3 regions of the Sphingomonas sp. Leaf357 genome follow, and region 1 is predicted to be linked to each of the others. Evidence: predicted binding sites of a transcription regulator. Region 1 holds the regulator's gene; each other region holds the start of a gene.
What was found. Region 1 encodes LexA, which represses DNA repair genes until DNA is damaged. Its sites were predicted from a motif close to GTTCCNCNCTTGTTCT; they were not measured.
Positions count from the first base shown of each region.

Region 2: a site for LexA is predicted at 2,148-2,163, ahead of uvrA (excinuclease ABC subunit UvrA). Genes of this name have one in related genera too.
Region 3: a site for LexA is predicted at 2,589-2,604, ahead of ASG11_RS12085 (formate--tetrahydrofolate ligase). Genes of this name have one in related genera too.

Region 1 is NZ_LMPM01000001.1:2,228,038-2,238,771, reverse strand. It holds gene ASG11_RS10510 (TonB-dependent receptor) at 1-2,333, opposite strand, end outside; gene ASG11_RS10505 (hypothetical protein) at 2,784-4,358, opposite strand; gene ASG11_RS10500 (hypothetical protein) at 4,590-6,074, shown strand; gene ASG11_RS10495 (molybdopterin molybdotransferase MoeA) at 6,186-7,370, shown strand; gene lexA (transcriptional repressor LexA) at 7,425-8,090, shown strand; gene ASG11_RS10485 (ComEC/Rec2 family competence protein) at 8,430-10,673, opposite strand; gene gltX (glutamate--tRNA ligase) at 10,701-10,734, shown strand, end outside.
Region 2 is NZ_LMPM01000001.1:1,513,514-1,524,247, reverse strand. It holds gene uvrA (excinuclease ABC subunit UvrA) at 1-2,137, opposite strand, end outside; gene ASG11_RS07060 (TonB-dependent receptor domain-containing protein) at 2,335-4,446, shown strand; gene ASG11_RS07055 (SapC family protein) at 4,772-5,554, opposite strand; gene ASG11_RS07050 (FAD-binding oxidoreductase) at 5,620-7,092, opposite strand; gene ASG11_RS07045 (PEPxxWA-CTERM sorting domain-containing protein) at 7,209-7,796, opposite strand; gene ASG11_RS07040 (hypothetical protein) at 8,105-8,575, shown strand; gene ASG11_RS07035 (DEAD/DEAH box helicase) at 8,683-10,221, shown strand; gene ASG11_RS07030 (DUF1289 domain-containing protein) at 10,233-10,445, shown strand; gene ASG11_RS07025 (glutathione S-transferase family protein) at 10,688-10,734, opposite strand, start outside.
Region 3 is NZ_LMPM01000001.1:2,568,015-2,578,748, forward strand. It holds gene ASG11_RS12070 (TrmH family RNA methyltransferase) at 1-208, shown strand, start outside; gene ASG11_RS12075 (hypothetical protein) at 431-967, shown strand; gene rmuC (DNA recombination protein RmuC) at 1,020-2,474, opposite strand; gene ASG11_RS12085 (formate--tetrahydrofolate ligase) at 2,676-4,340, shown strand; gene ASG11_RS12090 (hypothetical protein) at 4,356-4,763, opposite strand; gene def (peptide deformylase) at 4,765-5,295, opposite strand; gene recR (recombination mediator RecR) at 5,421-6,017, opposite strand; gene fmt (methionyl-tRNA formyltransferase) at 6,072-6,977, shown strand; gene truA (tRNA pseudouridine(38-40) synthase TruA) at 6,974-7,735, shown strand; gene ASG11_RS12115 (class I SAM-dependent RNA methyltransferase) at 7,796-9,007, opposite strand; gene ASG11_RS12120 (bifunctional ADP-dependent NAD(P)H-hydrate dehydratase/NAD(P)H-hydrate epimerase) at 9,004-10,380, opposite strand; gene ASG11_RS12125 (hypothetical protein) at 10,377-10,734, opposite strand, start outside.

The sequences.
Region 1 (10,734 bases):
AACTTGCCGCTCAGCGACACGCCGATGATCCGCGGTTCGTTGAAGATCGCGGCATTGTAGTTCTCGATCACACCCTTGAGGTTCTTCTCGTTGGTGATGTTGCGGGCGAACGCCGCGACCTCGTACTTGTTGTCTGCCGTGGTGTAGCCGACCTTCAGGCCACCTTCGAAATTGCCGTTCGAATAGAATTCCGCCGTCTTGTAGAGCACAAAGTTGGTGTAGCCCTGCACGTTCCAGTCGGTCGAAACGAACATCTTGCCGCCGGTCCACAGCGGAATGTCGTACCGCACGGCGGCGTCGAGCTGCCACTTCGGCGCGTTCGGCAGCGGGTTGCCGTCGATCTGTGCCAGCGTGGCTGGCGCACCGAAGATGATCGCGATCTTGGTCGGGTCCTGCACCGTGCAGGTTACCGCGCCGTTCAGCGCACACACCTGGGCATAGACGTTCTTGTCCTTGATCTCGGTGTGCAGCGCGCTGCCACCCAGCGAGATGCTGATGTTGCGGATCGGCTTCCATTCCAGCTCGGCTTCGAAGCCGTAGGCGTTGGCATGATCGGCGTTGAACAGCACGCCGTTGCCGTTGGCATCGTTGCCGTTCAGCTGGATGTCCTTCACCTTGTAGGTGAAGCCCGTGACGTTGAAGGTCATGTTGTTGAACGGACGGGTCTTCAGGCCCGCCTCATACGACATGATCGTTTCCGAATTGGCCGTGGTGAAGGGCGAGTTGAACACCGCCGAACGCCCCTGGATGGTCGGGCCACGGAAACCACGGGCGACCTTGGCATAGGCGCTGACGTCGGGCGTGAATTCGTAGCGCGCGGAGACATCCCAGCTCGGCTGCGTGTCCTTCAACTGGACATAACGGGGTGCCGTAGCCGGGAACGAATCCACCGTGCCCGCCGCGTTCTTCACACTGCGCACCAGCTCCGTCGACTTCTTGTCCTCGGTCACGCGCCCGCCGGCGGTGATCGTCAGCGCCGGGGTCAGCTGGTAGCTGGCCTGGCCGAACACCGACCACGACGTGTTGATGTCATGCAGCCGCACGAAGTTGTTCGGGTTCGGCAGCGCGCCGTTCAGGTCCGGGCCGGTCAGGAAATAGGTCCGCTGGTAGAATTCGGTATCGTCGCGGCTGTCAAAATACAGGCCGCCGACCTGCCACTTCAGCGCACCGTCGCTGTTGCTGGCGAGGCGCACTTCCTGCGTCCACTGGTCGAGGTTGCGCAGATTACCGCGGCTCTGGCCATAGGACGGGCGACCGGCATAATTCTGTGCCACGCCGCCATCGGTGTCGCCACGGCTCGAACCATGGCTCGTTTCATAGGCGGTGATCGAGGTCAGCGTGACCGGGCCGAAATCCCATGCCGCATTCACCGATGCGCCGTACGTCTTGTACGCCTGCGGGTTGTTGTCGCCCTCGTCCTGCGCAAAGCTGGTGCGCGGCTCGGCCTGAACGTTGTTCGAACCCTTCTTGAGCGCGCCGCGATGGAAGATCGACGCCGTGCCGTCATAATCGCGCGCATGGCCCGAAACGTTGATCGACAGGTCGCTGGTCGGCGTGAACAGCAACTGCAGGCGGACGTCCTTCTCGTCGAAGCCGCCCATCACGTCCTTGCCGCCCTTGGTGCCGTCCGCGCCGGTGCCGGTGAAGGTGTTGCTCACCCAATCGTCACGGTGCTGGTACAGGCCCGAAATGCGGAAGGCGAGCTTGTCGGCGATGATCGGGCCGCCAACGCCGACGTCCGCCGTCACCGTGTTGTAGGTGCCGTACGACGCCGAAGCCCGGCCCTGGAAGACTTGGCTCGGGCGGATCGTGTCGAACTTGATGATGCCGGCCGTCGTGTTGCGACCGAACAGCGACCCCTGCGGACCGCGCAGCACTTCCACCTGGTTGACGTCGAACACCGGATTCGACTTCAGCACGACATGCTCGAGCACGACATCGTCCTGGATGATCGACACCGGCTGCGACGCGCCGAGATAGAAATCCACGTTGCCCAGGCCACGAATGTAAAAGCGCGGGAAGATGCGGCCGGTGGTCGTCTCGGCATACAGGCCGGGCACGCGGCCAGAGAGCGACAGGATGTCTTCGCCGCCGGTCTGGATCGTGCGCAGCGCATCGCCGCTCACGACGGCAACCGACACCGGCACCTTCTGCAAATTTTCGCTGCGGCGCTCGGCCGTCACCACGATCTCGCCGATCTCGCCGTCGCTGGATGCGTCCGCGACCGGCGCTGCGGCGGGAACGTCCTGCGCGGCGGCCAGGGTCGGGATCATCATCGCACCGAAGGCCGTGCCGATCAGCAAGGCGGATTTGGCGAAAGTCTTGTTCAACATCATTCTGTCCCTGAACTCTAAACTATTGGTTTGATTGAATTCGCGCGCAGAAAGGCACGCCGCTCGCCACGCAGGCGACCACCGCTTCCCCTCGCTAAAATTTGGCTCGTCCCCGCCTTGCCGGAAGCATTAAGTAACGATTGAGACCGAATCGTGACACAGTTCTCATCCTCGTCGAAATGTGACGAATGTGGTTTTTTCGCCACGTTGCGATGACACACGAGAAAGGTCGACAACGTGGTGCCTCGATGACGGTTTGTTAACTAAGTCAGGATAACGTCAGCCCCTGTGCTACTATCATCACTCTGCAAAGTCCGGCGCAGGACCTTGTCGCCATCTGCCGAGAAATATCATGAAAACGCTGTTCGCCGACGCCTTGGCCTATGCCGTGATCTTCTTGATTCTGAGTAAGACGTCCGGCCTTTTCTGACACTGCAACCGTCGGCTCCTTTAAATGCCGCGCGGGCACCGGGCGTCGCGCAGGGGATTTAGCGGCCGCACCAGTTGGAAGGCATCGAAATGGCCCGGCAGCTCCAGCCGCCGGTAGTTCTGAATCAGGCGCATGAAATCGGGATCGTGGTTGAAATATCCCAGCGGATTGTCCGATGCGCTGATGACCCCCCTCGCTGCTTTGCCTGGCGAAAAGATGATCCGCTTGGGTGGCAGGCAGCGATAATCCCGCACCGCCTCAGCTACCACATTGCGACCGAGCGCGGCGATCCGCGGATCCTTCTTCCCCTGCATGTTCGCGTCGACCGCCGCAAATATCCAGAAGGATCCGCGCCGCCCGGCAAAGCGCAAGCCGCGTCCCACTGTTGACGGCCAGGCGGTGCGCCCTTCGTTTGAAATGATCGCGATTGCATCACCGGATTTCAAGTCGGCCAGAGCAGCTGCGATGTCGCTATCCGACACCGGCACCCATTGGGTGGGTGCCAGAAACAGCGAGACGGCCCCAATCAGCGCCACGACAGCAATCAGGCGCGGGCGCGCACCGGGCCGGCCCAGAAGGTCGGCCAGCGCAGTTGCCATCGCAATCGCCAGCGTTCCGGTCGTCGCGATGCTCTGATACGGCCAGCCTTTATGCTGGATCGCCCAGCCGATGAAAAAACCGGCCGCTGCGGTCAACAGCGCCATCGTGATCGGCGGCAAAGGGCGTCGCGCAACGCCACGCTCAGCCGCCATGCCGCACAGGATCAGCAACCACACCGGTTGTGCTGGACGGATCATGTATTGCAAGCCGGGTGCCCCGACGGCGCCATAAGCCAGCGCAAGTTCAGGCACCGAAACCCGCAGATAGCCAGGCGTCACGATCAGGATCGCCCCGAAATATCCCAACCCTGCGGACATCAGCACCAGCAACTCGATGCGAAAGGGTCGCCATTTGCGGCGCAAGCTGAACAAGAGCCAAACTTCCAGTAGCAGCGGCACGCCGACGAAATAATGCTTGAGCGCAAATCCGATCGCCGCCCCGAAACCCACGATCCCGGCCAACCAGGCCGAAACGGGCAATCCCTGGCGTCGCGCAGCGATCAACGCGGCATAAGGCACCGCGCCGATCAGGGCCATCTGCTCGCGCTGGCCCAGATCGCGCAACGGCATGATTAGCAGGATACATGCGGCGTATAACAAGATCGGGGTGCGCAGGGCCGGAGTATATCCGATCAGCAGCCGATCCGTCGCGAGCAGGCTGGCCAGCGCCGCGCCGCCCATCACCGTGATCAGACCGTCCTCCGCTCGGATGCCCATCAAATCGGCCAGCAAGTCTATCGGCATCGCCAGCCAAAACCATAACGGCGGATTGATCTCGCTGATGTCGATATAAAGACGCGCACCATGGCGCAGGCGGTCGGCGATCCAGAGCTGACCCGAAATATCCGGACTGAGCGGCCGCGGCAACGCAACCAACAGGATCGCGGTGATCGCACAGATGAACAAGGTTATTGCCAAAGCCGGGCGCGATGCAATGGCGGAAATGGATCGCGCGATGTAGGTCGGCTCCGGCGACGCGCGCATCTTTTTCGTCATGTATGACGCCCCCACGCCACCAGCCATCGCATCGAAGACACCCTCGATATCCTCGAACCTTACGGGATCCGTGGCGAACGGCCAGTAAATTGTGGTCGGAGTCTGCGTGAGGCAGCTGCGCCCTTAACCATCTTTTGAGACCGAACCGATATCCCGGCCCGGTGAGCGCCGATCATGATATCTAATGCCGTCGCTGCGGCGAAGGGCACGCGCGATGTCGCCACGCCGACAATGCTGGTTGCGATCCTGTGTTTCGCGCTGGGTCTCGACCAATTGCTGCTCTGGCTGTTTCTCGGCCTCGTGCCGCTGTGGGGCCTTCCCGTCATTGCTTTAATGGCAGCGCCGGCTTTCCTCCTGGCCCGGCATGCTGGCATCGACGCCGAATACCGGCCGGGTGCCAAGACCGTGCTGGTCTGCGGCTCCGTCGCGGCGATCATATTCCTGCTCGGTGGCGAAGGACGCCTGTTCTACGCGCACACCGATTGGCAGGTGCGCGCCGCGGTTCTGCGCGATCTCACCATCTATCCCTGGCCTTTCGTCTACGATGTCCGGTCGACGCCAGATCTGTTGCGCGCGCCGCTCGGCATGTATTTGGCACCCGCCTTGATCGGCAAAGAGTCGGGCTATCACGCCGCAGAATGGGCATTGTTCGTCCAGAATAGCGCGTTGCTTGCCGTGCTGTTCCTGCTCGGCAGTCACCTGTTTGAGGACGCCCGGTCCCGCAAGATTGCGCTCGCGATCTTTCTCGGCTTCAGCGGAATGGACATCGTCGGTCAGTTGATGGCCGGACAATCGCTTCTGGCGACGTCCGAACGGTGGAACGTCGCCATCTTCACCGCGCATCTGACCCAGGCTTTCGCCGTGCCTCAACATGGACTGGCCGGCTGGGTCGGCGCATTGCTCTTTCTGCTGTGGAGGACCGGCAAAATTTCCCTGGCGGCGTTCCTGGCCCCAATCCCGCTGCTCGCTCTTTGGTCGCCGTTCGCTGTGATGGGCATTGCGCCGTTCGCAGCGTTCGGCGCCATCGCAGCGCTGATGCGCGGGCAGGTTCGCCCGCGCGACATCGGGCCGCCCGCGCTCACGCTGGCACTCTCGACGCCTAGCCTGCTGTATCTTGCATCGGGCAGCGGCGCGGTGGGCGGCGGAAGTGCGGCCATCGACCTGTCCCAATATCTCATCTTCGAACTGATCGAGGTCGGCCCCTATCTGGTCGGGCTCTGGTTCATCGGACGGCACGGTCGATTTGGCGGCACTACGATTGCTGTCACTGCAATCGTCCTGCTCGTTGCGCCATTCATTCAAGTCGGCACCTCGAACGATTTCGTCATGCGCGCCTCGATTCCCGCGCTAGCCATCCTTTCATTGTCGGTCGCCGATGTGCTGGTGAAGCCAGCCGTACCCGGCCGTGAATTGTGGCGCAACATCATGATCGGCGCGTTGCTGCTCGGCGCGGCGACTCCGGCGTTCGATGTCGTCCGCGCTGTCATCTATCCACGCGCGCCGGAAGTCGTCTGCAGCTATTTCGGCGTCGTACCCGGCGGCTTCGATACCTATGTCACGCCTTGGTCGCACGCCAATCGCCTGATCGCACCCCAGACACCGGCGAAGATCAAGCCATACGATCCGGCGAGATGCTGGACCGGCAAATGGCCTAATCCTCTTTATAGGGACTTCCCGGAACGCGTCGCGCCAGAGGACTGGGACGACCGGATATAGCCGTCGGTGCACAGCCGGAATCTCCATCAAATCGAACCGCAGAGAACGCTATTCTCGATCACCACGACAATCCCGCTGTCTTCCGGCGCGCGATCGTGACACTGAGCCGCCATGCCCCCCGCTCTCCTCGCCGTCGTGGACGCCCAGACCCGACTCTTCGCGCTCGCTCCCGCCATCCCGTCGGAGACCGTCCCGCTCGCGCACGCCATCGGCCGCTGGACGACCGATGCCATCCCGGCCCGCCGCACCCAGCCCGAAGCCGATCTATCGGCGATGGACGGCTATGCGATCCGGTACGAAGACCTCCCCGGCCCGTTCGCGCTGGTCGGCGAAAGCGCTGCCGGCCACGCCTTTTCCGGCGCGGTCGGCGCGGGCGAAACGGTGCGCATCTTTACCGGCGCAGCCCTGCCGCCAGGCACCGACACGATCCTCGTCCAGGAAGAGGCTACGCGCGACGGCGACACGATCCACCTCACCGGCGAAGGCCCCGCCCGCCACGCGAGCAGCGTCCGCCCGCGCGGACTGGACTTCTCCACCGGCGACATACTGATCGCGAAAGGCGAGCGCCTGACCCCGGCGGCGCTCGCGCTTGGCGCGCTCGGTGGCCACGCCACGCTCCCGGTCGCGCGCCGCCTAACCGTCGCGATCGCCGCCACCGGCGACGAACTCGCCCGCCCCGGCAGCGGCGATCCGGCCAAGCTTCCCGAAACCAACGGCCTGATGCTCGCCGCGCTGCTGCGCGATCTGCCGGTCGACATCATCGATCTCGGCATCATCCCCGACGATCTCGCCGTCATGACCGCCGCCTTCGCGGCTGTCCGCGCCGACATCCTCGTCACCACCGGCGGAGCGTCGGTCGGCGATCACGATCTCGTCCGGCCCGCGCTCGAGGCCGCCGGCGGCACGATCGATTTCTGGAAGATCGCGCTCCGCCCCGGCAAGCCGATGATGGCCGGGCGACTGGGCGACGCCGTCGTGCTCGGCCTGCCTGGCAATCCGGTATCCGCGTTCGTCACCGCGACGATCTTTCTTCGGCCGCTAGTCGCCGCCATGTCCGGCGCGGCCGATCCCCTGCCCCGCACGTTTGCCGCCCCGCTCGGCGAACCGCTGCGCGCCAACGATCACCGCACCGATTACCTGCGCGCCGAATTGCGTGACGGGCGCGTCCATGCCTCGACCATCCAGGACAGCTCGATGCTCCGAACGCTCGCCCGCGCCGACTGCCTCGTGCTGCGTCCGGCGCACGCGCCGGCAGCGGAAATCGGCGAGTTGGTGGACATCCTCCCTCTCGCTTGACACCCCCCGAAGCGTTCCGTAAAGGTTCCTCGTCTGTTCTGACGGAGGAACGCTATGCTTACGCGCAAGCAGCACGAGCTTATCTGCTTCATCAACGATCGCCTGGAGGAATCGGGCGTATCCCCCTCGTTCGAGGAGATGAAGGAGGCGCTCGACCTCAAGTCGAAGTCGGGTGTCCACCGTCTGATCAGCGCGCTGGAGGAACGCAAGTTCATCCGCCGCCTGCCCAACCGCGCCCGCGCGCTCGAAGTTTTGAAGATGCCGGAACGCGGCGAAACGAAGCCGATCGTCAAGGCACCCCCCAGCAATATCCGCACTCTGCCGGAACCGGCCAACGACGTGATCGAGATTCCGCTGCACGGCCGGATCGCCGCCGGTGTGCCGATCGAGGCGTTCGAGGGTAGCGCGATGCTCGCCGTCCCGGCCGCCTTGCTCGGTAGCGGCGAACATTATGCGCTGGAAGTGTCGGGCGATTCGATGGTCGAGGCCGGTATTCTCGACGGCGACTACGCCCTCATCCGCCGTGCCGATACCGCCCGCGACGGCGAGATCGTGGTGGCACTGATCGAGGATAGCGAAGCGACGCTCAAATACTTCCGCCGCGAAGGTGCCATGGTCCGGCTCGATCCCGCCAACCGCGCCTACGATCCACAGCGTTATGCCCCTCAGCAGGTTCGCGTGCAGGGCAAACTTGCCGGCCTGCTCCGCCGCTACGATTGACGTCCGGTCCTTCGGACTGAAAGCCGTCTTGCATCGCCCTCCAACGAAGGCTGGCAGGTCCGCTCATCGTTGTAGGATGCCGTTCTAACCAAACCGTCGTCTTAGGGTTATCTGGAATCCATCGCGCGGTTCTCGACAGGTCCGTTATTCCGGGCGGCGGCATATGGCATTGGGCGACAACGCCTCCGCCAAACATACATCGTCATGCTGAACTTGTTTCAGCATCCATGCGCGGTCAGCCGGTCCACAGACACCGTCTTTTTGACAGATGACCGCGCCTGGATCCTGAAACAAGTTCAGGATGACGGGCATACATATAGCAACGGCCTGAGCACCGTTTCATTCCGCATCCCTGCGAACCGTACGTCGATGCCAGCGCCCGCCCGAAAAGCGCACCTTCCCGAACGAACCGGACGGCCTGCCATCCGCAACCGCCACCCGCCACGGATGCCGATCCCCGGGCCGCACGACGCTGTCGACATCCTGCCGCGACAAGGTGATCGCCACGCCACCGGTTCGCGCGAGCATATTCCTGTCGAGCCGCAACCAGCGCGGCCGGCACGCTCTGGGCAGCCGCCGCTCGCTCACGACGATGTCCGCCGCCCCGCACGCCGCGATCAATTCCTGTATCGGCACCAGATACAGGCTGCGCGTCGCCAGAATCCGCCACGTCCGCCCGCCCGCCTGACGCTCGATCAGGCACAGATCACGACTGCACCGCGCCTCCGGTCGTTCGGACAGCAACATCGGCACGCCGTCCACGCCGCCATTCTCGGCGAGCGTATCGGAAATGTAATCGCCCGCCCGATCGCGCAGCATCGCCACGCCACCATCCGCCGTCCGTACCGCCAAATGCCGCCCGTCGCCCGTCACCAGCAGGTCCGGTGCCGGCGTCATCATGGCCCAGACGATCCCGAACCCCAGCGGCGCGAGGCCCAGCCGCCGCCACCGCGTCCGCCACAGGGCGATCCACAATCCGCCGACCACCATCGCCGCGAACGCCCCCGCCGGCATCGCGGGCAGCGCGGCGACCGATCCCGGTGCCTGCGCCGTCGTCCGTGCGATCCACAGCAGTATCGTCAGCGCCTTGCCCGTCAGCCACCAGAAGGGCGCGCCCAGACCGAAGAAATCGAGTGCCAGCGCCAGCGCTTCCAAGGGCATGATGACGAACGTCGTCAGCGGGATCGCGACGATGTTCGCCGCCACGCCGTAAAGCCCGGCCTTGTGGAAATGGTACAGCCCGATCGGCAGCAGCGCGATCTCCACGGCCAGCCCGGTCAGCACCAGTGCCCCGATCGCCCGCCCGAAGCGTTTCACCCGCGGTTCGTCGCGCGCCATCACCAACGTCTTGATCCCGGGATGCTCGTTCAACGCCACGATCGCGGTGATCGCCGCGAACGATAGCTGGAAGCTCGGCCCGGCCAGCGCCTCCGGCCATAGCAGCAACACGATCACCGCCCCCGCCGCGACCAGCCGGAGCGTCATCGCCTCGCGCCCCAGCGCCAGCGCGACCAGCACGAGCAACGCCGCAACGCAGGACCGGATCGTCGGTACCTGGCTGCCGGTCAGCAGCGTGTAGCCGATCGCCGCCGCCGCGCCCGCGCCCGCCGCGATCAACGGCAACCGGAAGCGCAGCGCCAGCCACGGGCTCAGTGCCAGCAGCCGCACCACCACCAGCATCGTCGCCGCGACAACGGCGGTGATGTGCAAACCGCTGACCGACAGCAGATGCGCCAGCCCCGATCGCCGCATCGCATCCGCATCCTCTTCGGATATCGCGCCCTCGTCGCCGGTCGCCAGAGCGCTGGCGATGCCGCCCGCACTGCCCCCCAGGCTATTCTCGATATGCGTCGACAATCGCTGCCTGAGCGCCGCCCCCTCGGCTTCACCCGCCGCGACGATCTTCACCGGCGCGAACCCGCGTCCCGTCCCGCCGATCCGGTCGAACCACGCCACCCGCGCATAATCGTACGCGCCCGGCACCGCGGGCTGGGGTGGCGGCATCAGCCTCGCCCTGAGCGCGATCACCGCCCCGCGCGTGAGCCCCTTCGGCACATCCGCCTCGGCCAGATTGACCCGAACGAAGGCGGGGAGTGCCGTTGCCTTCCGCCCCGTTCCGACATCCAGAACCCGCGTCGGCGCCAACCGCAACCGCACCAGCTCCCGCGCCGGCAGCGGCTGGATACTCTCCACCCGCGCCTCGAACGTCGCGATCGTCGCCCGGGTCAGCACCACCCCGCCAGCGTGCTCGGCCCGCCACCACACGGACGCCAGCCCCAAAGCCGCCGCCAGGCCGGCAATCAAGATCGCCCGCGCCGCCCGTCCGCCGCGCCCGATCCCCGCCGCCCCGAACGCCGCCGCGCCGAACAGCAGCAAGGCCAGCACCCAGCTCCGCTCGTTCGGCAGCACGAACCATGCGGCAATCCCCGCCCCCAGCATCACCGGCAGCCACAGCGCGATCTGGTCGCGCTCCGCCTCCAGCCACCGTTCCACCCCGTCCCGCGCCCGCACGAACGCCCCGCGCCCGCCGATTTGAAGCGGCTCGGCACGCGTGCTAGGGGGCTCGGCGGCGGAACTGGCCATCATCATCAAGTTTGGGAGCAAGCGCGGTTGGGCGCAACTAACGAAGCAGGGGCGGCCGATC
Region 2 (10,734 bases), 710 kb from region 1:
GGCCGATCGGCGACTGATCGATGTCGATCACCTTGTCGAGATATTGCAGGCCGGTGATCTTGTCGTGCTTGCCCTGCACGATGCGCGCGCCGTTCAGCTCGCGCGCGGCGGCGGCGTAGAGCGTGTCGATCGTGAAGCTCGACTTGCCCGAACCGGAGACGCCGGTGATGCAGGTGAAGGTGCCGAGCGGCAGGCTGGCCGTGACGCCGCGCAGGTTGTTGGCGGTGGCGTTGTGGACGGTGAGCTTCTTGCCGTTGCCCTTGCGGCGCTTGGCCGGCACGGGCACCTCGCGCGTGCCGTTGAGGTAATCGGCGGTGATGCTGCCCTTGGTCTTGAGCACCTGTTTCAGCGTGCCCTTGGCGACGATCTCGCCGCCGTGCACGCCGGCGCCCGGCCCCATGTCGATGACGTAATCGGCGGTGCGGATCGCATCCTCGTCATGCTCGACGACGAGCACGGTGTTGCCGAGATCGCGCAGGCGGCGCAGCGTCTTGAGCAGCATGTCGTTATCGCGCTGGTGCAGGCCGATGCTGGGTTCGTCGAGCACGTAGAGCACGCCCGAGAGGCCCGAGCCGATCTGCGAGGCGAGGCGGATGCGCTGGCTCTCGCCGCCCGACAGCGTGCCGCTGGTGCGATCGAGGTTGAGATAATCCAGGCCGACATTGTTGAGGAAGCCGAGCCGTTCGAGGATTTCCTTGAGGATGCGTTCGGCGATCGCATTCTGCTGATCGCCGAGCTGGCCGGGCACGTCCTGGAACCAGGCGAGCGCATCGACAACCGACAGGCGCGTGACCGACGAGATGTCGCGCATGCCGATCTTCACCGCCAGCGCCTCGGGCTTGAGGCGCGCGCCGTGGCAGACCTCGCACGGGGCGGAGGATTGGTACTTGCTCAGCTCCTCGCGCATCCAGGCGGATTCGGTCTGCATCAGGCGGCGGTTGAGATTGCCGATGACGCCCTCGAACGGCTTCTTCACGTCGTACGACTTGCGGCCGTCGATGAAGGTGAGCGTGACCGGCTTGCCCTTGGTGCCGTAGAGGATCGCATCCTGGATCTCGGGCGCGAGATCGGCCCAGGCGGTGTCGAGCCCGAAGCCGAATTCGCGCGCGAGGCTGCCCAGGACCTGCATGTAATAGGGGCTGGGCGGGTTGGATTTCGCCCAGGGGAAGACCGCGCCCTTCTTGATGCTGAGCGCGTGGTTGGGGACGACGAGATCGGCGTCGAACAGCATCTTCTCGCCGAGCCCGTCACAGGCCGGGCATGCGCCCTGCGGGGCGTTGAACGAGAACAGGCGCGGTTCGATCTCGGCGATGGTGAAGCCGCTGACCGGACAGGCGAACTTCTCGCTGAAGACGATGCGGCCGGCGGGGGCGTTGTCGCCGAGGATCTCCTGTTTCGGGGTGTGCGGTTCGACCGGATCGGCGGGGTCGACATAGGCCAGCCCTTCCGCGAGCTTCAGCGCGGCCTCGAAGCTTTCGGCCAGGCGGGTGGCGACGCCCTCCCCCACCACGAGGCGGTCGACCACCACCTCGATATCGTGCTTGTACTTCTTGTCGAGCGCGGGCGCCTCGTCGATCTCGTGGATCGTGCCGTCGATGCGCACGCGGGTGAAGCCGGCCTTCTGCCATTCGGCCAGTTCCTTGCGATACTCGCCCTTGCGCCCGCGCACGACCGGCGCGAGCAGGTACAGCCGCGTGCCCTCGGGCAGCGCCATGACGCGATCGACCATCTGGCTGACGGTCTGCGCGGCGATCGGCAGGCCGGTGGCGGGCGAATACGGAATGCCGACGCGCGCCCAGAGCAGGCGCATGTAATCGTAAATCTCGGTGACGGTCGCCACGGTCGAGCGCGGGTTGCGCGACGTGGTCTTCTGCTCGATCGAGATGGCGGGCGACAGGCCCTCGATATGATCGACGTCGGGCTTCTGCATCAGTTCGAGGAACTGGCGGGCATAGGCGCTGAGCGATTCGACGTAGCGCCGCTGGCCTTCGGCATAGATCGTGTCGAACGCGAGGCTGGATTTGCCCGAGCCGGACAGGCCGGTGATCACCGTGAGCGTATCGCGGGGGATGTCGATGCTGACATCCTTGAGATTATGTTCACGCGCGCCGCGCACGGAGATGTGGGTCAGACTCATGGGGTCGCGTGTTCCATATTTGTTCGGATCGGGCAAGCGGGCGCATCGCCGTACGCTTTGAGATGGGTCGCGCAGGCCGCGCGGGCAAGGCATTGGGCGCGCTTCTTATAAATTGGTCGGATCGGGGGTTGCCAAGGGCGTATTGCCTGGCTAGTACACCTTGCGACTACAACAGTAGTCGTGTGGGAGTGGGTCGCTTGAACAGGCAGGATGTGGTGGCTGCGCTCGGCGTTGCGCTGGGCTTGATCGGGGCGTGCGCGGCGCCGGCGGCGGGGCAGGTGACCGGGGTGCCGGTGCGGGCCGAGCCGCCGTCGCAGGATGCGGCCCTGCCCGGCCCGACCAACGGGCGACAGAATTACGACGCGGCCTATTTCGTCAAATATGCGCCGGCGACCGCGTTGCAGATGGTCGAGCGCATTCCGGGCTTCGTGATCGAAAGCGTCGATCCTTCCGTGCGCGGGTTCGGGCAGACGGCGGGCAACATCGTGATCAACGGACAACGCCCGAGCGCCAAGGGCGAGACGTTGCAGACCCTGTTGTCGCGCATTCCGGCGAGCCGGGTGGCGCGGATCGAGGTCGCGCCGGGCGACCTGTACGGCGCGGACTATACCGGCAAGTCGCAGGTGCTGAACCTGATCCTGTCGGCGGGCGGCGGGCTGGCGGGCACGGTGCAGGCGTCCGCGTCGCGCGATTACACCGGCAAGGTCCGGCCGACCGGCAGCGCGTCCGCGCTGATCAAGCGCGGCAAATCGACCTTCAGCACATCGGTGACGGTGGAGAACAGCCAGACCACCGAGGAGGGCACCGACCGGGTGGTGAGCGTGCCCGACGGACGACTGCTGGAATTCCGCCGCAAAGTGAACTTCGCCGACGAACCCAGCGTCGCGGTGGCCACGTCGTGGGACTATGCCGACGGCACGAACCGCACCGCGCATCTGAACGGACGCGTCTTCATCGACCGGTTCCGGCTGAACCAGGCCAATGCGGTGACTCCGGAAACCGGATCGGTGCGCGACGACATACTGACGCAGCGGCTGCATTACGACACGTACGAACTGGGCGGCGACGTGACCCGCCCGCTGGCCGGCGGCGGGCTGAAGCTGATCGGGTTGACGACGCGGCGCGACCGGCTGAGCAACGACGAATCCTACAATCGCGTCGCGGCGGACACGATCGGTGGCTTTACCCAGCAGTTGAAGGACCGGCTGACCGAGACCCTGCTGCGCGCGGTGTGGAGCCGCCCGAAGCTGCTCGGCTGGACCGTCGAGATCGGGGCGGAGGGCGTGATCAACCGGCTGGCCAGCAAGGTCGACCTGTCGCTGATCGACGGCACCGGCATGGCCACGCCGATCGCGCTGCCGGTGGACGATGCGGTGGTCAAGGAGGTGCGCGGCGAGGCGTTCGTCAATGCCGGACGGCCGATCGATTCCAGGCTGCGCATCGACCTGGGCGTGACGCAGGAGATGTCGCGCATCACCGTGACCGGCGATGCGCAGGCCGAACGATCGCTGAGTTTCCTGAAGCCCAAGGCGACCTTGGACTGGCGCCCCTCGCCGCTGTGGCGCGCGCAGCTTTCGGTGCAGCGCACCGTGGCGCAATTGCAGTTCGAGGATTTCATCAGCGGCGCCGAACTGTCGAACAACCGCGTGAACGGCGGCAATGTCGATCTGTTGCCGCAGCGCGCCTGGGAGACGTTGGCGACGATCGAGCGCAAGCTGCTCGGCGACGGGCTGTACAAGCTGGAGCTGGGCTACAACCGGGTATCGCTGGTGCAGGACCGGGTGCCGACGCCGGAAGGGTTCGACGCGCCGGGCAATCTGGGCAACGGCCATGTCTTCATCTTCCGCAACCGGCTGGACGCGCCGCTCGGCAAGCTCGGCATCAAGGGCGGGCGGCTGACGCTGTACGGCTCCTATGTCTCGACCTCGGTGATCGATCCCTACACGCTGCGCGCCCGCGCGTTCTCGGGCAATTCGTTATTCTATGGCGAGGCGAACTTCCGGCAGGATTTCAAGAAATTCGCCTGGGGCTTCGGGCTGACCGGCGGCACGTCGAGCACCTATTTCCGGCTCGACGAGACCGACCGCAATTACCGCGACGTGCCGCGCGTGACGGCGTTCGTGGAATGGCGCCCGGATGCCCGCACGACGCTGAACCTGAGCGTGGACAATCTGACCAGCGTCTCAGGCCGGCGCGAGCGGACCTTCTATACGCCCGACCGGCGCACGCCGACGGCCTCCTCGATCGAATATCGCGAGCGCAACAGCCATGTCGTGCCGCTGCTGACGGTCAAGCGGACGTTGGGGTAGCGGTTGATGGGCGGCAAACGGGATGACTTTAGATTCAAAACCCGTCCGCTCGTGCTGAGCTTGTCGAAGCACCGTACTTCGTGCCGCCAGCGTGTCGCTTGTCGATCCAAAAACGGTGCTTCGACAAGCTCAGCACGAACGGGCGGGTGACGTCATCATGCTTTAAGCCCCTCGCTTGAAGGGAGGGGCTTTTGAAAGAGCGTCACGCTCGCCGCACCGTCATCCTGACGAAGGTCAGGATCCATTTCCCCACACGTGCGGACAGCCGTCGCGGCGCGCTGGAGGCTGAAACAAGTTCAGCATGACGGCTCTTGGGGCGCGCGGATCAGGATTGCAGCTGGAGTTCGGGCACCGGCATCTTGCCCTGCGACACCTGCATGCCGAAGATCTCGCGCATCAGCGACAGCGAGAAGAGGTGGGCATAGAGCAGCGGCAGCATGCCGTTCTTCTGGATCTTGCGCAGCTGATCGCCGCGCAGGTCGTTGAGCTTTTCCTCGTTGACCATCTGGAAGCCGCGATAGACGAAGGGCTGGTCCGCGCCGTCGGGCTGGATGCTGACCTCGCCGTCCATCAGCAGGCCCAGTTCCTTGAGATCCTGCATGAAATTGTTGGTGCGGGCACCGGCTTCCTCGAAGGTTTCGTTGAACTTGAGGATGTTGGTGGTGATTTCGCTCGGCTTGCCGTCGGTGAACAGGGGATCGCCTTCCTCGAACGCACCGATGATGTCGGTGGTCGGATCGAAGCACAGCGACAATTCCTGCGCATCGGGATGGAGCTTGGCGAGCATGAACGGATAGCGGCGGATATAGGCCGGCACGTAGCCGGTATTGTCCGCGAACTTTCCGTCGTCGGCGACGAACACGTTGACGCCCTCGTTCAGGCCCATCAGCGCGATCGGCACGGGGTTTTCGTCCACGGTGAAGACGATCGGCATCGTGCGCTGCACCAGGGTGAATTCATCGACGGTCAGCGGAATGGCATGGTTGCCGACGACGAATGCCGCCTTGTCGGCGGGGCGCAGCTTGAAATTGGTGTGCGCCTCGGACGAAAGCGGCTCGAGCGCCTGGTAGAAAAGCGGAAGCTGGGACTGCTGCGGCGCGCTGGCCATCGATATTCTCCACTCGACATCTTTTTCGTGCCGCGTGGCCCTCCCCGCGACGAATGGCTTCGGCTCTATGGCTTGGGGGCGTCCGGCGCAAGTGCGGCGAGCGGGGCGAAGGGGGTGGCGACGAGCTTGCCCGGGTTCATCAAACCGTGCGGATCGAGGCCCGCCTTGATCGCGCGCAGCGCCGCGAGCCGGGCCGGCGCGGACAGCCGTTCGAGTTCCGCCAGCTTCATCTGCCCGATACCGTGTTCGGCCGAGATCGACCCGCCCGCCGCGACGACGAGATCGTGGACGAAGCGCGTCACCACCGGCGCCTGCTCCGCGTACCAGTGTGCCGGATCGGTGCCGGGCGCGGCACGGACGTGGAAATGCACGTTGCCGTCGCCGAGATGCCCGAAGCCGCTGGCGTGCGTTCCGGGAAAGCGCGCGTCGCAGGCGGCCGCCGCGTCGATCATGAACCGCGGCATGGCGGCGACGGGCACCGAGATGTCGTGCTGCGCGGCCGGCCCGGTGGCGCGTTCGGATTCGGAGATCGAATCGCGGATCCGCCAGAACGCCTCGGCCTGCGCCTCGCTGGCGGCGATCGTGGCGTCGGCGATGAGCCCGGTTTCGAGCGCGGGGGCGAGCAGGCGTTCAAGCAGGGTGGCGGGCGGCTCGGCCTGGCGATCGGTGGCGACGGCCTCGATCAGCACATGCCAGGGGTGATCGCCGGCCAGCGGCGCACGGGTCTGGGGCACGTGGCGCAGGACCGCGGCGAGCGAATCGTCGGGCAGAAGTTCGAAGCTCTCGATCGCCTGGGTGTGGGCTTCGAGCCGGCGCAGCAGGGTCAGCGCGTCGATCGGGCTGGCGAGGCCGATCCAGGCGACGGCGCGCGCGGCGATCGCGGGCACGAGGCGCAGCGTGACGGCGGTGATCACGCCCAACGTCCCCTCCGCGCCGATCAGCAACTGGTTGAGATCGTAGCCGCGATTGTCCTTCTTGAGCGCGGACAGGCCGTCATGGACCAGGCCGTCGGGCAGCACCGCCTCGACGCCGGCGATCAGCCCGCGCATCGTGCCGAAGCGGAGGACCTGGGTGCCGCCGGCGTTGGTCGAGCTGAGTCCGCCGATCGTCGCGCTGCCCTTGGCCCCCAAAGTCAGCGGAAAGCGCCGGCCGGCGGCCAGCGCGGCGTCGTGCAGGTCGGACAGGATCACGCCGGCTTCCGCGATGGCGAGGTTGTCGTCGGCATCCAGGCTGCGGACGCGGTCGAGGCGGCGCAGCGACAGGATCAGCGCGCTGCCGTCCGCCGGCGGAGTCGCGCCCCCGACCATCGAGGTGTTGCCGCCCTGCGGCACGAGCGCGACGCGGTGTTCGGCGGCGAGCCGGACGATCGTGGCGACGCCGGAAGTGTCGTCGGGCGCGAGGATCGCCGGCGTCGCGCCATGATAGCGCCCGCGCCAGTCGTGCAGCCACGGATCGATCGCGGCGGGATCGGTGATGACGGCCTTGGGGCCGAGCGCGGTGCGGACGGCCTCGATCAGGGCGGATTGCGCGGGAGTCATGACAGCCGCGGTATCATGACGGGCGACACGTCGCCACCGTGCGAGCATGCGACGTCGCAGCAAAAAGCCGCCGGCCTCGCGGCCGACGGCTTTCGCATCTCACGCTGGCAAGCGGATCAGGCGAAGCTGACCGTGGTCTTGCGGCGACGGCTGCGCAGCGCGCCGCCGACCATGCCGAAGCCGCCGATCATCATCGCCCAGGTGGCGGGCTCGGGCACGGCCGATGCCGCCGGCGAGTAGGTGAACGTCACCGTGCCGTTGTTCCAGATCGAATCCGGCAGTTCGCCATCGACGAAGCTGTCGAAATATTCGAGCCGCAGGAGACCGTCCGCGCCAACCGCGAAGCTGAGGCCGAGAGCGACGAGATCGGCGGAGCCGCTATAGCTGGCGGTGCCGGCATTATCGACGCCAACGCCCGGGCTCAGGAACACGCCGTTGGACAGAAGCGAATTGGTGAAGGCCAAAGTGGCCTCGGACAGCCAGCTGGTGCCGCGAGCGGTGATGTTGACGCTGTAGCTGACGCCGGTGATCGTCGAGCCTGCGCCGACATTGTAGGTGCGAACGGTGTTGCCCGCCCCGCCAAAGGCGGCGAAGCCCTGACCACCGGCGACGTTGACGACCAGAGTTGCGGCATTGGCCTGCGCGACCGGCATCACGGCGGCAAGAGCGGTAGCGGCGAGCGCGTATCGTGCGAAATTCTTCATATCAAACCCCTCTGATATCTAGCGTGCGATCTGCAGGCCTGAACAGAAGCTAGCAATCATCGTGCCACCGGTGGAATTGCGGCGTTATCGTGAATGCGATTACTTGATCTGTAAGCAGGAGCGACGGTCTGTTCATGACGAAGCCGCAATCAAATGTCGCGGTAAATGGCCGTATCGGCACCATTATTCGAGACCGGAGAGGTTCTCGATACATGTTGCTTGGTCGCATATGGCGTGTCACCGAAATGTGGCGACGGTCGCCACAATTCATCGACGGTTCAAGCAAATAGACTATTGGTGGGACATTCATGCCGAATCCCCTCCTTCCCTCTCTGCTGCTGCTGCTCGCTCTGCCCGGTGCCGCATTGCCCGGCGAGACCGTGCCGGCGGAGGACATGGACGGCCTGCACCTGGCCCAGCTGACCATCCGGCAGCGCATCGTGATCCGCATTCCGGTGCCGATGAGCCGCGCGCCGATGCCGATGCCGCGCCCGGCGCGACCGGCGATGGAAGAGCGTAAGGGACCGCGCTGCGTCGCGCTCGATACGCTCGCCGGATCGGGCGTCGCGCGCAAGGACAGCGTGGATCTGGCGCTGATCGACGGACAATTGCTCCGCGCCAAGCTGGACGACGATTGCCCGGCGCTGGATTTCTATGCCGGCGTCTACCTGAAGCCCGCGCCCGACGGCAGCATGTGCGCCAAGCGCGACGTGATCCGGGCGCGATCGGGCCGGGCGTGCATGATTGCGTCATTCAAGAAGCTGACACCGAAACGCTGAAGTTCGTCGCGTCGATCACGGGTAAAACTTGACATTTCCGGCTGGTTGCGCAAGCGCGTGGCGGCTGGCCCGGCGGCGTTGCCCAGGCCCTTATTTCCGGACACCGCATGACCTTTGCCGATCTCGGCCTTTCCGACCAGCTTTTGAAAGCCATCGGCGAATCCGGCTATACCGAGCCTACGCCGATTCAGGCGAGCGCGATTCCGTCCGTGCTGATGATGAAGGATCTGGTCGCCATCGCGCAGACCGGCACGGGCAAGACCGCCGCCTTCGTGCTGCCGATGATCGATATCCTGGGCGAAGGGCGCAGCCGCGCGCGCATGCCGCGGTCGTTGATCCTAGAGCCGACGCGCGAACTCGCCGCGCAGGTGGCGGAGAATTTCGAGAAATACGGCAAGTATCACAAGCTTTCGATGGCGCTGCTGATCGGCGGCGTATCGATGGGCGACCAGCAGAAGGCGCTGGAAAAGGGCGTCGACGTGCTGATCGCGACGCCGGGGCGGCTGATGGACCTGTTCCAGCGCGGCAAGATCCTGCTCACCGGCTGCGACCTGCTGGTGATCGACGAGGCGGACCGGATGCTCGACATGGGCTTCATCCCCGACATCGAGGAAATCTGCACCAAGCTGCCCAAGAGCCGCCAGACCCTGTTGTTCTCCGCGACGATGCCGCCGCCGATCAAGAAGCTGGCCGACAAGTTCCTGAACAATCCGAAGACGATCGAGGTCGCGCGCCCCGCGACCGCGAACGTCAACATCAAGCAGTGGGTCGTGCAGGTCAGCGCCGCCAAGAAGCGCGACAAATTGATGGCGCTGCTGCGCGCAGAGCAGGTCAAGACCGGGATCATCTTCTCCAACCGCAAGACGACGGTGCGCGACCTGAACAAGGCGCTGCAACGCGCCGGCTTCGCCTCGGGCGAGATCCATGGCGACATGGAGCAATCGCAGCGCATCGCCGAACTGGAACGGTTCAAGAAAGGCGACATCAACCTGCTGGTCGCCTCCGACGTCGCCGCGCGCGGGATCGACATCAAGGGCGTGAGCCATGTGTTCAACTTCGACGCGCCGTGGCATCCGGACGATTACGTCCACCGCATCGGCCGCACCGGTCGCGCGGGCGCGACGGGCATCGCCTTCACCTTCGTGACGCCGGACGATGCCGAGAATATCGACAATATCGAGAAGCTGACCGGCATGAAGATCGAGCGCTACGGCGCCGGCGATGCCGTGGCGGCGGACGACGTGGCGGACGCTGCCCCGGCAGCCCGCGAGGAACGCGCACCGCGCCGGGGTCGCAAGCCCGCGGTGTCGAAGGCGGCACCGGTCGAGACGGCCGCGCCGGCCGAAGACGCACCGCGCGAGGCGCGTGCGCCGCGTGAGGCGCGCCCTGCCCGTGAGGAACGGCCGGCCCGTGCCGAACGTGCTCCGCGCGAGGATCGCCCGGCTCGCGAGGAGCGCCCCGCTCGTGAAGATCGCGCGGCCCGTCCGCCGCGCGATAGCCGCCCGGCGAGGAACGAAACGCGCGACGCACCGCGCGACGAGCGTCCGGCGCGCCCGGCCCGCATTCCGCAGCAGGATGCGCCGGACGATGGCGGCTGGAACGGCCCGCTGCCGAACTTCCTGAACGCCAAGCTGACCGTCGACTGATCGTCTTCCGCATGGACGACGACGATGGCTTCGAGCGCGTGCCGGTGGTGGCGATCGTCAGCCCGTGCGTGAACGTATGCGAACTGGACGAAGAGCGCGACCTCTGCCTGGGCTGCGCGCGGACGATCGACGAGATCGGGGCGTGGAGTTCGGGCACGCCCGAATGGCGCGCGGCGGTGATGGCGGACTTGCCGGCGCGGCGGGCGGCGCTTTCCAGGGGATAAGCCCCCCTCCCCCGTTCGCCCTGAGCCTGTCGAAGGGCGCGTTCGGGGCATGTGCTTCGACAAGCTCAGCACGAACGGGGATGGTACTATAGCGGAATGATTTTGGTTTGAATCGCTCCATCTCCGTTCGTTTCGAGCGTCGTCGAGAAATCGTGGCGCAGCGCTCAAGGCCCGTTTCTCGACTGCGCTCGAAACGAACGGTTCAAGGTAAAGTCATCTGGCTCTAAGCAACAATACTGCCCTCAAGCGTCCGCGTCCGCCCCCTGCCCCTGCGCCGCCGCGATCAGCG
Region 3 (10,734 bases), 340 kb from region 1:
CACCGAGAACGACTACCGCACGGCCACATATGACAGCCCGACCTTCCTGCTGACCGGCAACGAGGCGCAGGGCATGCCGGCGGAGATGGCCGCGGAGTGCGACCTGCTGGTCAAGTTGCCGATGCTGGGCAAGGCCGACAGCCTGAACGCCGCGGTGGCGACGGCGGTGATGGCCTATGAGGTGCTGGCGCAACGCCGTATCGGCTGACCTTGGCAAAGATAGCCCCGTGACGGCTGTCACACGCTGCAATGAATCGAAATATTGACGAGACGATCGCGCTCTAGAGCGGCACGATCAATCGGTTCGACGTATCTCGATTCCTCACCCCGACGCCCATCGCGAATTTGGTGAATCCCGGATAAACCATATCTCAACGAATTTGTGAGAGCCTGTGCCACCGGCCTTTGCCGGCGTCCAAAGGAGTGTCTCATGAATAGTATATCCTCGCTATCAAGCTTCGCCCCGCCGACCTCGCCACGGGCGCAGATGAACGATCGCATTTCCAAGGCGGTGTCTGCGGGAACGATCAGCGCAACCGACCAGACGGCGCTCAGCAGTGCGCTCGACAGCATCGATTCCTCGCTTTCCGCCAGTCGATCGAGCGGCACGCAGACGTCCGGTTCGTTCAAGGACAAGATAGGTGCGATGATCGACGAACAGGTCAGTTCGGGTACGCTGACCGACGCTCAGGCGACCGAACTAAAAGGCTTCTTCGCCGAAGGTGGGCCGAAGGCCGCGGGCGGGATGCAGGGCCGTCGCGGACCGCCGCCGGGTTCGGAAGATTCCACGGACTCGACCAGTGCGACGACCAGTACCGATACGGCATCCACCCAGTTGGACGCGCTGATGAAGATGCTCGAAAATCTGCGCAATACGCAGGATTCGAAGGATTCCTACAGTGTCACCGGTACGAGTTCGACCACCAGCAGCACGCAGACCGGCCTGTTGATCAGCACGCTTGCCTGATCGTTCCTTAGGCAGCCGCCATTCCGGGTGGATGCCGGCTGCCTCATGGCGATCACGTCGCGGTCTCGTCCGCCTCTTCCAGCAACGCCGGCGCGTCGCCATAGCGCGCCAGTGCATCGACCGGCTGCATCGCCTCGATTTCGCGCGCGCCGGGCTCGATATTGAGATCCTTCAACTTGCGCGCCGTGACAAGGGTGCGGCTCTCGAAGCTGGAGACGAAGGTGTTGTAATTGTTGACCGCCGAGGTCAGCCCGCCGCCGACCTTGCGCAGGTCGCCCGCTGCCTTGGCCAGGCGATCGTAGAGTTCCTTGCCCAGTTCGCCGATCTGGCGCGCCTCCTTCGCCAACCGCTCCTGCCGCCAGACCGCCGATACCGTTCGGGCGATGGCGATGAGGTTCGTGGGGGTCGCCAGCAGCACGCGCTTCTCGAACGCGAAGTCCCACAGACCGGGTTCCTGCTCGAGCGCCGCGGAGAGGAAATGTTCGCCGGGCACGAACATGATGACGTAATCCGGGGCGTCGGCGAACTGACTCCAATAGGCCTTGTTGCCGAGGCCGTTGATGTGCGCCTTCATCGAAGCGGCATGCAAAGTAAGGCCCCTCGTCCGCTCGGCCTCGTCGACGGCACCGAACGCGTCCTGATAGGCGTTGAGCGACACCTTGGCATCGATCACCAGACTGCGACCGCCGGGCACGTTGACGATCGCGTCGGGACGAAGACGCCCGCCCTCGTCGCCACCGGAGATCGACACTTCGGTCTGGAAATCGGTATGCTCTGATAAGCCACAGGATTCCAAGACATTCTTCAACTGTTGTTCACCCCAGCGACCGCGCGATTTGGGGGCGTTGCGCAGCGAATTGACCAGCTTGGCGGCTTCGCTCGACACCTTTTCCTGGCCGATGCGCATCTGTTCGATCTGGCCCTTGAGCTCGCTGAACGCGCCTTTGCGCTCGCTCTCGACCTTGCCCACGGCTTCCTCGTACTTCAGCAACCGATCGCTGACCGGCTGCAGCATCGACTTGAGGTTTTGCCCGGCGGTCTCCTCGGATTGCCTGAAGCGTTCGTCGGCGCGCTTAAGGAAGTTGGTCTGCGCCTCGGTCAGCAGCTTGCCGGCGACGTCGCTGAATTGCGCCGCCATGACGTCCTTGGCTTCGCGCAGTTCGAGCATGCGGGCGTTGTGAACGTCGCGCTGTTCGAGCAGACGCGCTTCGTTGTCCTCGCGCTGCTGAATCATCCGCGCTTCGAAGGCGGCAGAGTGGGTCTTTAGCTGGACGTTCTCCAGCCGAGCAATGTCGCGTTCGTCGCGAATCGCTTCAAGTTCATCACGCAATTCGGCCACGCCCCGCGCCCGTTCTTCCGCCGAAGTAAGATCGACGATCGCGCGCTTGAATTCCTCGGTACGGGCATCGCGTTCGGCGCGCGCCAGTGCGGCGGTGCGATTACCAAACAGCCAACCCAACGCCAGCCCAATGATGATGGCGACAAGCGCCGCGATCAAAATCTCCATCAGAGAGCCTCGGCGAAGGTGACGAAATTAACGCTATTGGTGTGCGAAAACCGGCTCCCATGACGATGATCGGGCCAATGGCGGGTCGAAAAGCTGATAGGGCAACGCATGGCGGGAACATAGATCGAACGAGCGTTAGAGGACAGAGATAAATCCGCACTTTGGCTTGCGATGACGTCCGTCCAGCTTACGGAAGATATCATGCTGTCAGACATCGAAATCTCGCGTGCCGCTCGCCTTCAACCGATCGGGGAAATCGCCGCCAAACTGGCGATACCGTCGGATGCGGTAGAGCCCTATGGACACTTCAAGGCGAAGATCGATCTGTCGCGCGTTCCAGCCACGGGCCGGCAGGGCAAGCTGATCCTGGTGACGGCGATCAACCCGACCCCGGCCGGCGAGGGGAAATCGACCACTTCGGTCGGCCTGGCGGACGCGCTGAACCGGATCGGGCGGCAGACGGTGTTATGCCTGCGCGAACCTTCCCTCGGGCCATGCTTCGGCACCAAGGGCGGCGCGGCGGGCGGCGGCTACGCTCAGGTCGCGCCGATGGAGGACATCAACCTCCATTTCACCGGCGATTTCCACGCCATCACCAGCGCGCACAATCTGCTGGCGGCGATGATCGACAATCATGTGCACTGGGGTAACACGCTGGATATCGACGTGCGGCGGATTGTGTGGCGGCGGGTGCTGGACATGAACGACCGCGCGTTGCGCGATATCGCGCAATCGTTGGGCGGGCCGGCGAATGGATTCCCGCGCGAGAGCGGGTTCGACATCACGGTCGCCTCCGAGGTAATGGCGATCCTCTGCCTCGCCACCGACCTGCACGATCTGGAGGCGCGGCTGGGGCGGATCGTGGTCGCCTATACACGAGACCGCAGGCCGGTGACGGCACGCGACCTCAAGGCCGATGGCGCCATGGCGGTGCTGCTGGCGCAGGCGATCAAGCCGAACCTCGTTCAGACCCTGGAGGGCACGCCAGCCTTCGTGCACGGCGGGCCCTTTGCCAATATCGCGCACGGCTGCAATTCGGTGATCGCAACCCGTACTGCGCTGGCGCTGGGCGATTATGTCGTGACGGAGGCCGGCTTCGGAGCGGATCTTGGGGCGGAGAAATTCTTCGACATCAAGTGCCGTCAGTCCGGGCTGAAGCCGGCTGCTGCCGTCATCGTGGCGACGGTACGCGCGCTGAAGATGAATGGCGGGGTCGTCAAGGCCGAGCTGGGGGCGGAGGATGTTGCGGCGGTGCGGCGCGGTGGCGTCAATCTCGCGCGGCATATCGAAAATGTGCGGATGTTCGGCGTGCCGGTAGTGGTGGCGATCAACCGCTTCGATGGTGACAGTCACGCCGAACTCGACGTTATCCGTGAGATCGCGGCGGCGCAGGGGTCCGAAGCGGTGCTGTGCACCCATTGGTCGGATGGTGGCGCGGGCGCCGAGACGCTGGCGGAGAAGGTCGCGGACCTGTGCGACCATGGGGCAGCACAATTTGCGCCACTTTACGGCGACGATCTGTCGCTGTTCGAAAAGATCAACACCGTGGCGACCCGCGTCTACCGCGCCGAGGAGGCGATCGCCGATCCAGGCGTGCATGCGCAGTTGAAACGCTGGGAGGACGCCGGGTACGGCACCCTGCCCGTCTGCATGGCGAAAACGCAATATAGTTTCTCGACCGACCCGGCGAAGCTGGGCGCCCCGACCGGCCATGTCGTGCCGGTGCGCGAAGTGCGCCTCAGCGCCGGCGCGGGGTTCGTCGTGGCGATCTGCGGGGAGATCATGACGATGCCGGGCTTGCCGCGCGTGCCGGCGGCGGAGGCGATCCGGTTCGGGGGTGACGGGGAGATCGAGGGGTTATTCTAACGCTCGATCCCAAACTCACCAGATCACTATTACGGGATTGAAAGTGCCGGGCTTTTGCCCGAGCGCCGTCCGGAACACGATCTTGGAGGGAACGAAACTCCGGCCCTTATACTCCGGAACGACCGTCAACTTATCGATCCGGCCCTCGCTGCGCAGTTTCGAGAGTTTCGCAATAATTCGCTCCCGATCCGCAAAGGCCTCGAGCGTGATATAACCGACATTATCTTTGACGTCCTCGCCGCCCAATTCAGCCGGAAAAAACAGGATCTTCGTCAATACGCCTTTGGTCGCCAAGGCCTTCGCAGCAGAACGGCTAGTCGCCTTTGAAAAGTCCGGTGCCACAACCCGCGCCTGATCTTGTGAGTCGGCCGGCGTTGCTGCGGCCAGGAACACGAAGCTGGACAGGGTCGTGGCTAACCTCACCTCAAGCGGCTTTGCGCGCCTTGGCAAGCTTCTTCATCAGCATGTCGCGCTTCAGTTTCGAGATGTGATCGGTGAACAGCACGCCGTTAAGGTGATCGATCTCGTGCTGGATCGCCGTTGCCATCAGGCCGTCGAATTCGGCTTCGTATGCGCCACCCTTGTCGTCCAGCCATTTGATCGTGCAGCGCGCGGGGCGTTCGACCTCGGCATATTGCTCGGGAATCGACAGGCAACCTTCGTTGTAGCTGGCGTATTCCTCGCTGAGCGCGACGATTTCCGGGTTGATGAAGACATGCGGTGCGCGGACGGGCTTGGCGTCCTCTTCGTCGCTTTCGGGTTCCTGAAGATCGATGACGACGATGCGCTGTTCGATCGCGACCTGCGTTGCGGCGAGGCCGATGCCGCGCGCATCGTACATCGTGTCGAACATGTCGGCGACGATTGCGCGGACGGCGTCGTCCACCTCCGCGACCGGCTTGGCGACGGCGCGCAGACCGGGGTGTGGGACTTCGAGGATGTCTAGGATTGCCATGCAGGCGAGCTAGGAAAGTGACGGCTCTGCGTCAAGTTCACCCTTGTCCGCAGACTTCTTCATGCCTTCGTTGCTTGCACGAAGCCACGAGGATGCGGAAAGAGAAAAACGAGCCACTTCGCAGATCAGGCCACAGGCCGCCTTGCCCTGAGCGCCTGCGCCAGCGTGCCCTCATCGAGATAATCAAGTTCGCCGCCGACCGGCAGGCCGTGGGCGAGCTGCGTAACGCGAACCGGAAAGCGCTCGATACGCTCCGCGATATAGTGTGCGGTGGTCTGACCTTCGAGCGTAGCGTTCATCGCCAGCACGACCTCGTCCACGCCACCGGATTCGACGCGGCGGACGAGCGAATCGATACTGAGATCCTCCGGGCGAATGCCCTCCAGCGCGGAGAGGCGGCCACCCAGGACGTGAAAGCGGCCGGGGAACAGGCGCGAGCGTTCGAGCGCCCAGAGGTCGGCAATTTCCTCGACCACGCACAGGGCGCGGGCGTCGCGCCGGTGGTCGGCGCAGATCGCGCATGGATTTGTCGTATCGATATTGCCGCAAGTCGAGCAAGTTGCGAGATTGTCCTCAACCGCGCTCAAAGCACTCAGCAGGGGCGCAAGCGCAGTTTCGCGCTTCTTCAACAGATGCAGCACCGCGCGCCGCGCCGATCTGGGGCCGAGACCGGGGAGCCGCGCGAGCGCCTGGGTAAGCGCGTCGATTTCGGGAGAGGCCATGCGGCACAGATAGGGGGTTGCGCGGGGTAATGCCAAGCGGCCAGAGCATGCATCATGCGCATAATCTTCATGGGAACGCCCCAATTCTCGGTGCCGGCGTTGCAGGCCTTGGTCGACGCCGGGCACGAGGTGGTGGCAAGCTACAGCCAGCCGGCCCGACGGAGCGGTCGCGGCAAGGCGGTTACGCCCTCCCCCGTTCAGGCGCGAGCGGAGGCACTGGGGATCACGGTGCGGACGCCGGTATCGTTGAAGGATGCGGCGGCACAGGCCGAGTTCGCCGCCTTCGGCGCGGACGTGGCGGTGGTCGCGGCGTACGGGCTGATCCTGCCGCGCGCCGTGCTGGAGGCGCCGCGCTTCGGGTGCCTGAATGTGCATGCCTCTTTGCTTCCCCGCTGGCGGGGGGCGGCACCGATCCAGCGCGCGATCCTCGCGGGCGATGCGGAGACCGGTGTCGGGATCATGCAGATGGAGGCGGGGCTGGATACCGGGCCGGTGCGGCTGGAGGGGCGGACGCCGATCGGCGGCAAGACGGCGGGCGAACTGACCGACGAATTGAGTGCGATGGGGGCGGCGCTGATGGTTCGGGTGTTGGGCGATCTCGCGGCCTATCCTGCCATCGTTCAACCCGAAGATGGCATCACCTATGCGCCGAAGATCGACAAGGCGGAGACGCGGCTGGATTTCTCGAAGAGCGCGACCGAAATCGAACGCCAAGTGCGCGGGTTCAATCCCCCGGGAGCCTGGTTCGAGATCGGTGGCGAGCGGGTTCGGGTGCTGGCAACGGAGATTGATCCGGCCGATATCTGTCATCCCGGCGGGATCGTGGTGGACGCATCGCTGACGATCTCTTGTGGCGAAGGTGCGATCCGCCCCATCCTCCTCCAGCGCGCCGGGCGCGGGGTCATGACAGCGGCGGAACTGTTGCGCGGCTTCCCGATCCCGGAAGGCACGCAGCTTTGACGCGTTTTGCGTTGACGGTGGAATATGACGGGCGGCCGTTCGCTGGCTGGCAGCGGCAGACATCGTCCCCCAGCGTTCAGGCGGCGATCGAGGCGGCGGTGCTGGCGGTGACGGGCGAGCCGGCGGCGGTCCATGCCGCCGGGCGCACCGATGCCGGGGTCCATGCCACCGCGATGCGCGCGCATGTAGATGTCGAGAAACCGATCGCGCCGTTCCGTTTGATGGAGGCGATCAACGCGAAACTGCGGCCGGCCCCGGTGGCGATCCTAGATTGCGTTGTAGTGCCCGGCGACTGGCACGCGCGCTTTTCGTGCTTCGGGCGGCGATACGAATATCGCATCGTCCTGCGTCGCGCGCCGCTGACCTGGGAACGCGGGCTGGCGTGGCGCGTGCCCAAGGGGCTGGATGCGGAGGCGATGGCCGAGGGTGCTGCGCGGCTGATCGGGCGGCATGACTTCACCACGTTCCGCTCGGCGCATTGCCAAGCGGATAGCCCCCTTAGGACGTTGGACCGGCTGGAGGTGGTGCAGGACGGCGAGCGCATCAGCGTGTTCGCCGAGGCGCGGTCGTTCCTGCATCATCAGGTGCGATCGATGGTCGGGTGCCTGTCGCTGGTAGGGCAAGGCAAATGGTCTGCGGACGATCTGGCGGACGCGCTGGCGGCGAAGGATCGCACGCGGCTCGGGCTGAATGCGCCGCCGGATGGACTGTTCTTCGTCGGGGCGGACTATCCAGAATCCCCTACCCGTCCGTGCTGAGCTCGTCGAAGCACTGCCTTTCTCTCGACCGTCGAGAAGAAGGACAGTCCTTCGACAAGCTCAGGACGGGCGGGGATTGGGGCTGGGTGTCCGGCTAAACTTCGCCGCCAGTTCGACATGGGTGGACCACCGGAATTGCCCAACCGGCTGGATCCAGTCGAGCGTGTAACCACCTCCGCAAATAATCTGCGCATCACGGGCAAAGCTGCTGGGGTTGCATGAAACATATACCAGTGTCGGCACCTTGGACGGTGCGAGGAGCAGCGCCTGTTCCCGCGCGCCCGCTCGTGGTGGATCGAGCACGATCGCGGCGAAGCGGTCGAGTTCGGCGGTAGTAAGCGCGCGACGGTAGAGGTCGCGGTGGTCGGCGAAGATCGGGCGACCCATGCGCGCCGCGGCGGATTTGAGCGACAGGATCGCCTCACGCGCTGCCTCCCCGGCATAAACCTTAGCGGATAGCGCGAAGGTGAAGGTACCGAGGCCGGCGAAGAGATCGGCGACGGTCGGGGCATCGCCCGCCCCTTCCCGCACCGCCGCGATCAGCGCCGTCTCGCCCTCGCTTGTTGCTTGAAGGAACGAGGCAGTGGGCAGAGGCACGGCGACGCCGTTGAGTGTGATAGTGACCGGCTCGGGCTCCCAACGCACTTCGGGGCCGAGGCCGCTGTCGATCGCGAAACGCGCTACGCCATGCTGTTGACAGAAATCGCTGATGGCTTCTGCGGCATCGAGCCCTTCGGCCTCGATACCCTCGACGAGCAAGTCGATACCCTGATCCGCCTGCGTCAGGCGCAGACGGGCGCGGCGATTCTTTTTGAGAAATTTTGCGAGCAAGCGTCGTAACGGCCCGACGACCGAGAACAATTCCGGCGTGAGTACCCAGCATTCCTGGATGTCGACCAGAACATGGCTCGCATTCTCGCTGAAGCCGATCTGCACCTTGCCGTTCTTCATCTCCGCTTGCAGCGCGGCGCGGCGGCGGCTCTTCGGAGGCGAGAGTTTCGGCAGCCGGATATCGGCTACGAGATCATGCGCGGCGAGCGCGCCCGCGATACGATCGGTGATGAACTGCGCATAGCTCTCATCGTCGAGATGCTGGAGCTGGCACCCGCCGCAGGTCGGGAAATGACGGCAGGGCGGCGTCTGGTGGTGCGGGCCGGGGATCACCTCGAACGCCGGCGTCAACGTGTCGCCTGGCGCGGCGAGCGGAGCGCTGCGGCCATCGGCGGTGAGGCCTTCGCCGCGCGCGGCGACGCGGATGATGGTATCGGTCATAACGACGCCCTAGCGTCGGTGAGCGCGTGCGCCAAATCGTCGGCGATGAACGCGGGGCCCAGCCGACGCGCGGCCTCTCCGTGTAGCCACACCCCGGCGGCGGCGGCGTCGAGCGGATCGAGCCCGGCAGAGAGCGTCGCGGCGATCGTCCCGGCCAGCACGTCGCCGGTGCCGGCGGTGGAGAGCCAGACGCTGGCGGCCTGCGACACGCGGACGCGGCCATCGGCTGCGGCAATAACCGTGTCGGCACCCTTGAACACGACGGTTACGCTCGACCGATTTGCAGCGTCGCGGGTGCGATCGATCTTGCCGGCGTCGGCTTTGCCGAACAGGGCGTCGAATTCGCCCGCGTGCGGCGTGAGGATGACCGGAGCCTTGCGCCCCGCTGTGTCCGCCAGATCGAGCAGGTGGAGCGCATCGCCGTCGATCACCAGCGGGTGCGGGGTGGCGAGCGCGGCGTGGAGCTTCCCCCTGGCGTCGTCGTCGCGGCCGAGTCCGGGGCCGATCAGGAGAGCGCCGATGCGGGGATCGGCGATGGCATGACCGGAGAACGGCGTGTGGACCAAGGCGTCAGGCGGGCCATGCGTGTCGGCGAGCAGCAGGACATACCCGGCACCCGCGCGCATCGCGGCGATGCTGGCCAGGCGGGCAGCGCCCGGCATCGCGCCGCCGATGATGGCGACCATGCCGCGCGTGTATTTATGCGAGTCAGGCCCGGGGTCGGGCAGGTACGGCCTTGCCAGGACATGCGCGGCGGACGATGCCGCGACGCCGATATCGAGCACGCGTACGTCGCCGCAATGACGCGCGGCGGGCTGGAGCAGATGCGATGGCTTGGCAGCACCCAGTGCGAGGGTGACGTCGAAGGTCGGAACGTCGCCCAGCACCTTGCCGTCGTCGGTGGCGACGCCGCTGGGGAGATCGACCGCAATCGACAGTTGCGCGTCGGCCACCAACGCGGCGAGCTTTGCTGCCATGGCTGGGTCCACTGGTCGCGTGAGACTGGTGCCGAACAAGGCATCGATCAAAATGGCGGAGGGTTCGGCATCGGCGAAGCGCTCCACCGCCCCTTGCCACCCTGCTCTTGCCGCCGTCGCCGCATCGGTCTTCGGATCGGCCAGCGCCGCCACGCGCACGTCCAGCCCCGCATCTCCCAACAGCCGTGCGGCGACATAGCCGTCGCCGCCATTGTTGCCGGGTCCACACAGGATCAGGATCGGCGATGCGCCCGCGAGGCGGCGGACCGCGGCAGCGATCTGCTGCCCGGCGCGAGCCATCAGGCTTTCCACCGTGGCGCCATTCGCGATCTCGGCATCCTCGGCCGTTCGCATCTGCGCGGCGGTGAGGATGGGTTGGCCGGCAAGTGGCGTCATGGCTTCTGCGCCTTGGTCGTCGCGGGGAGGCGATAGCGATCGCCACCCAGGGCGACTTCGATCCGGTCGTCACCGATCACGCTGACCACCGCCTGCTCGGCCCCATCCGCTGCGATAACGCCGCGGCCATCCTTCGTCACCAGCAAGCGGTGGAAAGCGCCGTCTGGATGGCGAACGGTAAGGATCAGACCATCGTCGCCGGTCTGGCGGTCGACGGTGCAGGCACGGGCAAGCGCTGCGGCATGGTGCGCACAGTCGATCAGATCATCCGTGGGATCGCGGCGGGTGGCTTCATATTTGGCCAGCGTCGCGTGGTCGGTCTTTGCCTCACCGCAACCGGCCAGCATGAAGATG